2 linked regions of the Prochlorococcus marinus str. NATL2A genome follow. The protein of the gene in region 1 interacts with the protein of each later gene in a pairwise test. Links are inferred from orthologs where the notes say so. Each region holds a gene or a part of one and is shown in the gene's direction. Other genes may lie near its edges.

Region 1 (5,841 bases):
GGTCTCATTAAAAAGAGAATTAGGATCAATAGATAGATTGTTAAATTCTATATTATTTTCTTTAATTACCTGATTAAGAATAAACCATTGCCCTAATAATGCCCCAAAAGGAATAAATACAGCTATTTGAAGAACCTGTGCTCGGCTTCTCATCCTTCTGCCTAAAAATGCAATAAATGAACCAGCGATACAAGCAATTATTAGTCTGACTTCACTTGATTCACCAAGAGATGATGGCCAAATCAGACTAGCAGCAGCCATCCAAGCCAATGATGTTATTGTGCCTATCCCTTGAGAAAGAAGCAAAGTGGGAGGTAATATTAATTGCATTGGACTTGCTATAGGCCCAAGCCAATCTTTTGTTAGTTGAACTACAAGTAATAAAGTTAAGGATAGTAATCCATGCCTAGCCTGAAGTCTAGGCTTTTCTCTTCTCATAATCATAAGAAGTAATCCACAACTTCCCATGGATTCTGAGAAAGTAATTAACCACTTTAAGGGCCTAGGACTTCGACTTACTTTATTAAAATGTTCTAGGATATCAAACTCTTGTGAAGTTATTGGCTTACCTTTTCTTGATATTATACTGCCTTCTTTAACATTTATTGTGTTTATACCTTCTTGATTGATTAGATTTTCGATTAATATATTAGTTTTTAGTTTATCAACTTTTAAATTACTTTTTTGATGAAAACTACTTGATAATATTTTTGCACCTAATGTTCTATTTGGAGAATCTTTCTCACCTAAATCTATTAATTGAAGTGAAGAGGCTTCATTAAGTTGATCAAGTGCAAGTGTATTAATAATTCCCTGAGAAAGCATTTTTTTTGAAACATTTTTGATCTCTTCTTTCCATTCTTCCCATTCATTATCTTTAACATTTAATATCCAATCTTTCTCTGGCTTTGTTATGTTGAATTCATTGAAATCGATTCCAAAATTGTTGTATTTTTTTGTATGAAGTATATTGATTTTCTTGGAGACAGTCTTTTCTAAATCACTTGATTTATTCTTGTCTATTGATTGTACAAAACTTTCTTTTAAGTCTTGTTTCTTTTCTTTTAAATCCGTTGTGTCTATTACCTTTGCATCTCTAGGGGCTATTACATTGACTTGAGAAATATCTCCAGGTTTGAGATCCGGAACAGCAAGTAACTTATAACTTGAAAATATTGCTACTAATAGACAGACCATTAGTAGACCTAACTTGTCAGTGGCTGACCAGCGAAGTATTGGACGTCTGGGAGATTGACTCCCTAACCATATCCTCCAAATTTTTTGTGGACTGGGTAATTTAGCCAAAGAGTTTCTCACCTACTCTGACGCTAGGTTTAGAGCGTTGATTAATTGAAATCGTATTCATTTTACTTATGCCAAAAATTTTAGATGGAAAAAAACTTGCTCAGGAGATTGAACTCATACTTCAACAGGCTATCGAATCTGGTCTTGAAGTTGCGAAACGTCGTCCTGGTCTTGCTGTTCTTAGGGTTGGGGATGATCCTGCCAGTGGAGTTTATGTCAATTACAAGGAAAAAGCATGCGATCGAATAGGTGTTAGAAGTTTTGCAAAGCATTTAAAAGAAGATATTTCATTGGAGGAACTTACAGAAATCATTAAAAGCTTGAATGAAGAAAAGAACGTAGATGGGATTTTATTGCAACTACCATTACCTTCGCACCTTGATGAGACCGCCTTGTTAAGGAGTATTGATCCTGATAAGGATGCTGATGGTCTACATCCTTTGAACTTAGGAAGATTAATAAAGGGAGAAAAAGGCCCAAGATCATGCACCCCTGCTGGTGTTATGTCTCTGCTTGAGCGAAATCAAATTAAAATCGAAGGGAAAAGAGCTGTTGTAGTTGGACGCAGTATTCTTGTTGGTAAGCCAATGGCTTTAATGCTTGAAGCTGCAAATGCCACTGTCACGATTGCTCACTCAAAAACTAAAGATTTACCTTCTTTGACAAAGGAGGCAGATTTACTAGTAGTAGCAGCTGGCAAGCCCTATTTGATTGGGGAAAATCATGTAAGTGAGAATTGCGTTGTTATTGATGTAGGCATTCATAGACTTCCGCCTGATGAAGAAAATATGAAAGAGCTCAAAAAGACTAAACTTTGTGGAGATGTAAAGATATTTGAAATTGAAGATAAAGTAGCTGCTTATTCTCCTGTCCCAGGCGGTGTAGGGCCTATGACAGTAACAATGCTTCTAGCAAATACTGTTGATAGGTGGCAGAAACATTGTGGATTACCTTTAACTATTAGTCATTTACTTCCATGAATCACAATGTCCTGAGAGAATTGGTAAGAATCGAATTTTTGCATGCAGGAAGCAATCGCTTCTTTTGACTTCGCTGAGTATCTAGAGAAAGCTAGAACTCGCGTTGAAGATGCGCTGGATGCGTCTCTGGGCCCTGAAAAGCCAGAAAAATTAAGGGAATCTATGCGCTATTCCCTTTTAGCGGGAGGGAAGAGATTGAGACCAATACTTTGTCTTGCTGCCTGCGAACTCGCTGGAGGCGAACTTGAAAAAGCATTGCCAACAGCAGTCGCTCTGGAAATGATTCATACAATGTCTCTTATCCATGATGATCTGCCTTCAATGGATAATGATGATCTTCGTCGAGGGCGTCCAACTAATCACAAGGTTTACGGAGATGCGGTGGCCATACTTGCTGGAGATGCTCTATTGACCAGAGCTTTTGAGATGGTGTCAATTCGAACAGAGGGAATACCTTCAGAGAGACTATTGAAAATAATTGGTGAGCTTTCTTTAGCGGCAGGGGCTCCTGGGCTTGTTGGAGGACAAGTAGTTGATCTCGATTGTGAAGGGAAAGAAGTTGATTTAGAAACTTTGGAGTACATTCACCTTCATAAAACAGGAGCTCTGCTTAAGGCATGTGTCACTTGCGGAGCATTGATTGGCGGAGCTGATGAGAAACTCCTAGAGGCACTAAGTATCTATGCGAGAGGGATTGGATTGGCATTCCAAATAATTGATGACATTCTTGATGTAACTGCAAGTAGTGAAGTATTGGGAAAAACGGCAGGAAAGGATTTAATTGCTGATAAGACTACTTACCCCAAATTACTTGGTCTTGATGAATCAAGAAGGAGAGCAGATCTTTTAGTAGCTAAAGCAAAAAGTGCTCTTGATCCTTGGCCAGAAAAATCAAAACCTCTTCTTGCATTGGCTGATTACATTACAAGTAGAGATAGATGAATCTTAATTCAGCTTTCGAATTTCAATTTATTTATATTCTTGATAATGCTGTATTGGCTTGGGGGTTAGCAGCATGTGGTCTTGCTCAATTTTCTAAATTATTATTCGAATTAATTTTTAAGCAACGGTGGAGACCGTCAGTACTTATTGAAACAGGAGGTATGCCTTCCAGTCACTCGGCTTTGGTAACAGGAACTGCTGCAGGAATTGGACTTCAGCTTGGTTTTAATGATCCAGTATTTGCTTTGGCTTCAACAATTGCTTTTATTGTGATGTACGACGCTTCGGGCATAAGAAGGTCGGCAGGCTTAACAGCAGCTAAAGTCAATCAAATTTTAAAAGATAATTCCAACGAATTATCATCAGAAACTACTTTGAAAGAATCATTAGGGCACACAAAAATTGAGGTATTGGTAGGAAGTATTCTTGGACCAATTGTTGCTTTACCAGGTATTTTTTTCATTGGTTCCCCTCTGCATATTTTGCAAATGATTGGATTAGTTTCTTTGTGAAAGAGGTAAAACCAAAAGAAGATCGTGTTGTTTTAACTAAGGATCAAGAAAAATCTCTTCAAATTTTCTGTGAATGGCTAGAGGCCCCGTATTCCTTTAAGCCCTTTGTAATGAAAGGCTTTGCAGGTAGCGGAAAAACATATTTATCGATGAAATTATTAAAAAAGGTCGATCAGTTAGGTTTGTGTTGGACAGTAGTTGCACCAACTCATAAAGCGGTAGGTGTACTAAGGGAGGGGTTGAAAAATGAATCTATTCAACCCACATGGTTCCCCTCTACTATTCACCGTTTGCTTCGACTTAAGTTAAAGAGACAGGCGGATATAGAAATATGTGAAAAAACAGATCAAACAGAGAGCTCTTTGGAGAATTTAGGACTTGTTTTAATTGATGAAGCATCAATGATTGATTCCAAATTATTGGAGATAACTCTTGAATGCGCAAGATGCAATTCGACTCGTTTGGTTTTTGTTGGCGATCCTGCTCAACTACCACCAGTGGGAGAAAGTACTAGCTCAGTTTTTTTAATGAAAAGAGCTGTAAATACTGAACTTAGGGAAGTTGTTCGTCATCAAGGGCCTGTTCTGAAATTGGCAAAAGTAATTAGAGACGGGCAAATCCCTTGTATGCAACCACCATTAGTAAAGGTTATTAATTCTAAGAAAGGTAATGTTGGAATATTAGATAGAACAAGTTGGCTTGAAAGAGCTAAATTAGCATTGAGGTTATCTTCCTTAGAGGATGATCACGATAGAGCAAGAATTTTGTGTTATACGAACCGTATTGTTGATAATTTAGTTCCTCATGCAAGAAGAGCTATACATGGTGAGATGGCAGATCAATATCAGGTTTTACCTGGAGAGGTTTTAATAAGCCGTAAAGCTGTAATGGTAAATGCGTCTTTAAATGTGGATGAGCTGGGTGAAGAACCAGATATTTTGATTAGTTCCAATAGAGAGATGGTGGTAGAAGATGTTATTCCAAATAGTTTTGACTTGGCCTCTTTAGGAATCCATCAAGATTTTGAAAACCCTTTACCAGTTATTGAAACTCAGGTAGCTAAAGTTAACTGCGATCAAAAAGAATTTTCTTTGAGGTTAATGCCTCAAATAGGTTCTAAAGCTCGTAAAGATTTGGATCTTTCTTTGAATGAATTGAGCAATTTGGCAAGAGAGAGAGGACGAAAAAATAGTGCCTCGACTTGGAAACTTTTCTTTTTTATCAGAGATTCATTCGCCTCTTTAGGTCCTGCTTCCGTACTTACAATACACAGGAGTCAAGGAAGTACTTTTGGAGAAGTGTTTATAACTTCTGATGCCTTTTGGCCGAAAGATCTTGAATTTAGAAGAAGGCTTGTATATGTTGCTGTAAGCAGAGCGAGTAAAGGAGTATGGATCGTTGGTGATAATAAAAGCAAGATGAATCAAGCTCTTTTAGAGAAATTATTAATGGATTGATTTGTAAAATGTTATTTATACAAATAGATTTGCTTTAGACCTTATTCATAACACTTCTTTTCCAATTTTCTAGAATAAGAGGCGAACTTGCCCAATGCAGATGTACCCAGCTTGCATGAATTAAATGATTACAAAAACCTTCATTTTTAATCTCCATATTCCATCCTTTAAGATCCCATAGTGGATTTATTTTTGAATTATACCGTTCATTAATTATTTCCCAGCGATGAAATTCATGTCCTATTAACTTACTGCCAAGAGTGGTAATAGGACTTTTGTTTTTACTTGTTGCTTCTCGATAACCAATTTTTAAATTACCCTTTTTAGCCTTAAATGGTAATATTCCAGCCATTGAATATTCTCTCCCTTCAATATCAAATATACTTTCACCTAAAAGCATCATTCCACCACATTCAGCGTATATAGGATACTTTTTTGAAAATATCTTTATTGAGTTCAGGCTTATTCTTGAATTACTCAATTGGTGTGCATGTTGCTCAGGGAAACCTCCAGGTATTATTAATCCTCTAGCTTCTTTTGGGATCAGTTCGTTTTCAAGAGGTTTCCAAGTAATAGTTGGCATTCCGTTATCTTCTAATAATTCTTTTGTTTCTTGATACCTGAAATGGAAAGCTTCATCTTCAG
Region 2 (4,400 bases), 160 kb from region 1 along the record:
ATCTAACAAAACAATCCTAGAAAGAAGCATCGGCAGACCAGCCATGATGGCATTCGTTCTTCTAACAGGTATCTACCTAACAACCGGTCAACTTATCCCAGGTGTTGTTTAATGAAAAACCAAACGACTGAAACTCCAAGAGTAGAAGAAGCTAAAGTCATTGCAGAAAGACTTAATGGCCTAGCTGCATCTATTGGCTGCTTAGCTCTTGTTGGTGCATATCTAACAACAGGTCAAATCATTCCAGGTTTCGTGTAATGAACAAAGAAACTAACTACTGGAAAACAGCCGAGCAAATGAATGGCCGCCTTGCGATGATGGGCTTCTTTGCGGCTGTGATTAACTACGGAATTACAGGCTGGATCATCCCAGGAATTGTATAGTCCTACCTTTCAAATCAAATAAAAAAAAGGCCTCTTCTCTGTCATTACGGAAGGGGCCTTTTTAATTGCATTAGAGTGATTATTGGGTTAATAAACACCCAACAATTAAATAAGTAGTATTGATGATTATCAACTTTATGTAGTTATTTCTATTTGATTCTTGTATCTAGAATCAATATATCTTCAACTTTGCAATTACCATTTAGCCATTCTCTAAACTCTTGAGCAATTGCCAACCTTTCCCTTTGAGGTAATTTTTGTGCTCTAACTAAGAGCAATTTCATTGAATCTGCAATTAACTCTTCAACATTTGGCTTTTCTTGCATTTACGACAATTATCTGTTTCTCTTTTAAATTATCTCTATGTTTGAATGATTACTTCAGACGTAAGGATATAAATAGAATTTACGAATACTTAACCATTAAGAAGGAAATATAAATTATTCGTTCCATAAAGTCATATCTGATTGGCCTGAGGATCTTTGCATCCATGCTACTTTCCATTTTTCATCAATCTTTTTAAAAATCGAAGTAACTGTGGGGAGGTCATCATTTTGAGTCCCTTTATAAGTAAATTTTGAGCCTAGTGTAAAAACACATATTGCAGCATTTGAACCTAAGAGTTCAAATTTGTGTACCTTTGTGATTTCTGCGCTTTCTAATACAAGATCTCCTGAGGACCACATGTTTTCAAAACCTTTTGCATCTAAGGGATTCCCACTTGGTCTTATAAACAAAAAGTCGGCGGTTGCATTGTCTAAAAAGAATGATCCCATTCTCTCTGTAGAGGCAAACGCTTCGAGTATGGAGAGGATTTCTTCTTTAGAAGACATTTATCAATTAAATACAATAAAATTAGGATTACATATTTGCTCAATATTGGATGATTCTTTGGTCATCTTTTCTTGTTGTACTAACAATAAGAATTAACCCTTCCGACCGTGACAAAAATAATAACTGAGTTTAACTAGAACATTTAGGCAGCAGCTTCCGAAAAATCATTTGGGAATAGAGATATGATTTCACCTTTTGGTGTCTTATACACTCTTTCTACAATTTCGCCTTCACTAATGACTACTTTAGTATTCATTGATCCGGAGGGTAATGTCTTAATAGCTGGTACAAGAGCTTCTTTTAAATCTGGGAACTGTTCCAAATCACGGAAGTCTTTAATTTTTTTCATAGCAACCATTACTAAGTAAGTCGAAGTTATTCTTTCCTTTTAACTAACTTTTCTCCACTCGTAAAGAGCTTTTACTGCCAATCATCTCTTTATAGGACTAATGTAAAAATTGTATCAATAGATTAAAGTAATGCCTGAATTTTATAATCCATCTAACGGCCACAAAGTAGTCGTTATCAACTGGAAAGTGTTTTTAGGTGCCTTCCTTTTTGGACCTATCTTCTTTCTATGTGTTGGTGAAATAGGACATGCCTTGGCAAATTTTGCAGTGGGATTATTTTTGTGGTCTTTCTTTTTAGGGTGGATCGTTTGGATTGGATATGCAGTTGTTAGTCCAAAAATAGTGAGAGAAAAATGGTTAAAACGCGGTTATAAAAAGGAATAATTTTTTTAGGTTTGTCCTAAAGGTCGTTTCCATAGTTGCCAGATTGGTTGTAGGTAATGTCTACAATCAACACCATTGCAATACTCAGAAGTAGTAATCAAAATATTATTTGAGGTGGTTGAAATGGCTAACTTAACTAATTAAAAATTAACCAGCGATTGATCAATTGAGTTGTCAATAAGTGTCAAGTACACTGATGAACTGAGAAAACCCTCCCCCGCCACTTCAGTGTCTCTGTTAATTGCCTATATCGGATTTTTTCTCATCTTCAATCATGTGTGCTTGTTAATTTCTACTTCTTTTTCTAATAATTGATTCTGTTTTAGAGATATTATATTTATATATTTTTTTTGACCTATACATAATTATGAATGTTTTTCCAAAGAAAATAATGCTTTTAGGTAGTGGAGAATTGGGGAAAGAGGTAGCAATAGCAGCAAAGAGATTAGGTTGTTATGTTATTGCATGTGATAGGTACAATGATGCTCCAGCAATGCAAATAGCTGATCAATTTAATGTATTTAATATGAATAACGGTAGTGAATTAAAAGAAGTGATATATAAATGTAATCCTGATATTATTATTCCTGAAATTGAGGCTCTTGCAGTTGATGTACTAAAGGAAATCGAACAAAAGATAACAGTAATACCCAACTCAAGAGCTACTGCAATAACAATGAATAGAGATAAAATTAGAGATTTGGCTTCTAACGAATTAAATATAAGAACTGCAAAATTTAGTTATGCGGTTAATCAATCTGAGCTTGATTTGCATGCAGAGACGATTGGGTATCCTTTATTAATTAAGCCAGTCATGAGTTCTTCGGGTAAAGGGCAAAGCTTAGTTAAAAATAAGAATGATTTAGCACAGGCTTGGAATTTGGCTATTGAAAAATCAAGAGGTAAATCAAATAAAATCATATTAGAAGAATTTATTGATTTTGATTTGGAAATTACTTTATTAACTATTAGACAATCTAATGGTAAGACATTATTTTGTGCTCCTATAGGACATGAGCAAAAAAATGGAGATTATCAATGTAGTTGGCAACCAGCTGAATTAACTGAAAGTGTCTTAGAGAAGGCTCAACAGATTGCCAAACGTGTTACCGATAATCTTGGTGGAGTAGGTTTGTTTGGAGTTGAATTTTTTATTAAGGGTGAGGAGGTGATTTTTTCAGAGCTATCACCAAGACCGCATGACACAGGCTTAGTAACTTTGATTAGCCAAAATTTAAATGAGTTTGAATTACACCTTAGAGCTGTTTTAGGTATCCCAATCCCAGAAATAGTTTGCCATGAAGCTTCTGCAAGTAGAGTGATTTTGGCTTCCATGGAAACCACAGACGTTGCTTTTACGGGACTTGAGCAAGCCTTAAGCCAATCGAATACAAATGTATTCATGTTTGGCAAGCCGAGCTCAACGGAAGGTCGTCGAATGGGAGTAGCCGTAGCAAAGGCTGAAACAATCGACGAGGCAAGAATTAAAGCCGACAATGCAGCGCAATCAGTCCAATTCATAAATGAATAATATGAATTCAGGTTGTTTATCTGATTTCAATAGGTGCAAGTCGATTTGGTTTCTATTTTTGACTGAGTTGAATTGGAATCCTAATGCAATCAACCCTCTCGAGTTGGTTCCTGAATCTTTTTGGCCTGAAGTTACTGATCTGTTAATTGAAGCTCAATATATAGGGCAAAGCAGGAATTATTACCTCAGAGAGTCTGATAAATATATGGATTATTTAAGTAAGGGTGGTAGGCCGTTTAAATTGGATTGAAAAATTATTCATAGTACTGATAACTTCATACACTTTCTTTTGTTTCCTATTCAATTTCCTATAGATACTAGAGTGTTAACTTATTTAATTGATGTTACTTAAAAGACAAAATTAAAATAGATCTATGGGGATTGAGGATCCAAAGCTTCGTTTGTTCGTTCTTCTTTTGATTAATCTAATAGTGATATTAGTACTTAGAAATTGGGTTCTTAATAATGAGGCGTTTGTATGGTTACTAAATGGTCTACCTTCTTGAAGTGGTATGGAATCATTTGATTCGATTTTTCAAGATTATGTTAAATCTGGATTTTTGCAGTTATTTTCTCTGATCATTTTTGCCTTTTTAGGACCTTTTTTCTTGGTGCTTTAATAACTTCTGTAAAAAGAGGAATCAAGGAGGAAGGTTGGTTTAAGTTTAAGAAAGAAAAAGAGGAGGATAAATAGTTAACTTATCTTCCTGATTCAAGGCTCCTTTCTAGTAAGAAATGCAACTATTTCGGTTAATACTACAAAATTCACTGTTTTATGTATCACTAGGAACATCGTTTCAGGAAGATTTCTGTTATTTTTAATACACGTTCAGCTGAAAACAAAGCTGCAGTAAGACTCGAGACATGGAACGGGGTCTTGGGCACTACGGGAAAGAGCAATGACTGTTCTTACTTACA

The links. Proteins that work in one complex are often made in the same cells at the same time.
Region 2: the proteins of crtE (region 1) and purT interact in binary tests that used the Escherichia coli proteins (3 or more experiments, as listed by UniProt). The link is inferred for Prochlorococcus marinus str. NATL2A from one-to-one orthologs.

Annotation. Positions count from the first base shown.
Region 1 is NC_007335.2:1,174,830-1,180,670, reverse strand. What follows is about bases 1,447-4,277. They hold crtE (geranylgeranyl diphosphate synthase CrtE), read left to right. Parts: upstream 1,447-2,327; coding sequence 2,328-3,227; downstream 3,228-4,277. Other genes in these bases: PMN2A_RS06565 (ATP-dependent DNA helicase), read left to right, coding at 3,736-4,277; PMN2A_RS06570 (divergent PAP2 family protein), read left to right, coding at 3,224-3,739; folD (bifunctional methylenetetrahydrofolate dehydrogenase/methenyltetrahydrofolate cyclohydrolase FolD), read left to right, coding at 1,447-2,285. Outside these bases: PMN2A_RS06585 (HDIG domain-containing metalloprotein), read right to left, coding at 1-1,305; more of folD, read left to right, coding at 1,374-1,446; more of PMN2A_RS06565, read left to right, coding at 4,278-5,196; PMN2A_RS06560 (cobyrinate a,c-diamide synthase), read right to left, coding at 5,231-5,841.
Region 2 is NC_007335.2:1,019,032-1,023,431, reverse strand. What follows is about bases 1,506-4,400. They hold purT (formate-dependent phosphoribosylglycinamide formyltransferase), read left to right. Parts: upstream 1,506-2,318; coding sequence 2,319-3,482; downstream 3,483-4,400. Other genes in these bases: PMN2A_RS10105 (DUF4278 domain-containing protein), read left to right, coding at 4,382-4,400; PMN2A_RS05535 (hypothetical protein), read left to right, coding at 3,541-3,732; PMN2A_RS05545 (hypothetical protein), read left to right, coding at 1,697-1,951; PMN2A_RS05550 (hypothetical protein), read right to left, coding at 1,506-1,575. Also shown: PMN2A_RS05570 (high light inducible protein), read left to right, coding at 1-112; PMN2A_RS05565 (high light inducible protein), read left to right, coding at 112-258; PMN2A_RS05560 (chlorophyll a/b-binding protein), read left to right, coding at 258-383; PMN2A_RS10635 (hypothetical protein), read right to left, coding at 533-709; PMN2A_RS05555 (DUF3804 family protein), read right to left, coding at 824-1,216; more of PMN2A_RS05550, read right to left, coding at 1,360-1,505. UniProt on the Escherichia coli protein: Involved in the de novo purine biosynthesis. Catalyzes the transfer of formate to 5-phospho-ribosyl-glycinamide (GAR), producing 5-phospho-ribosyl-N-formylglycinamide (FGAR). Formate is provided by PurU via hydrolysis of 10-formyl-tetrahydrofolate.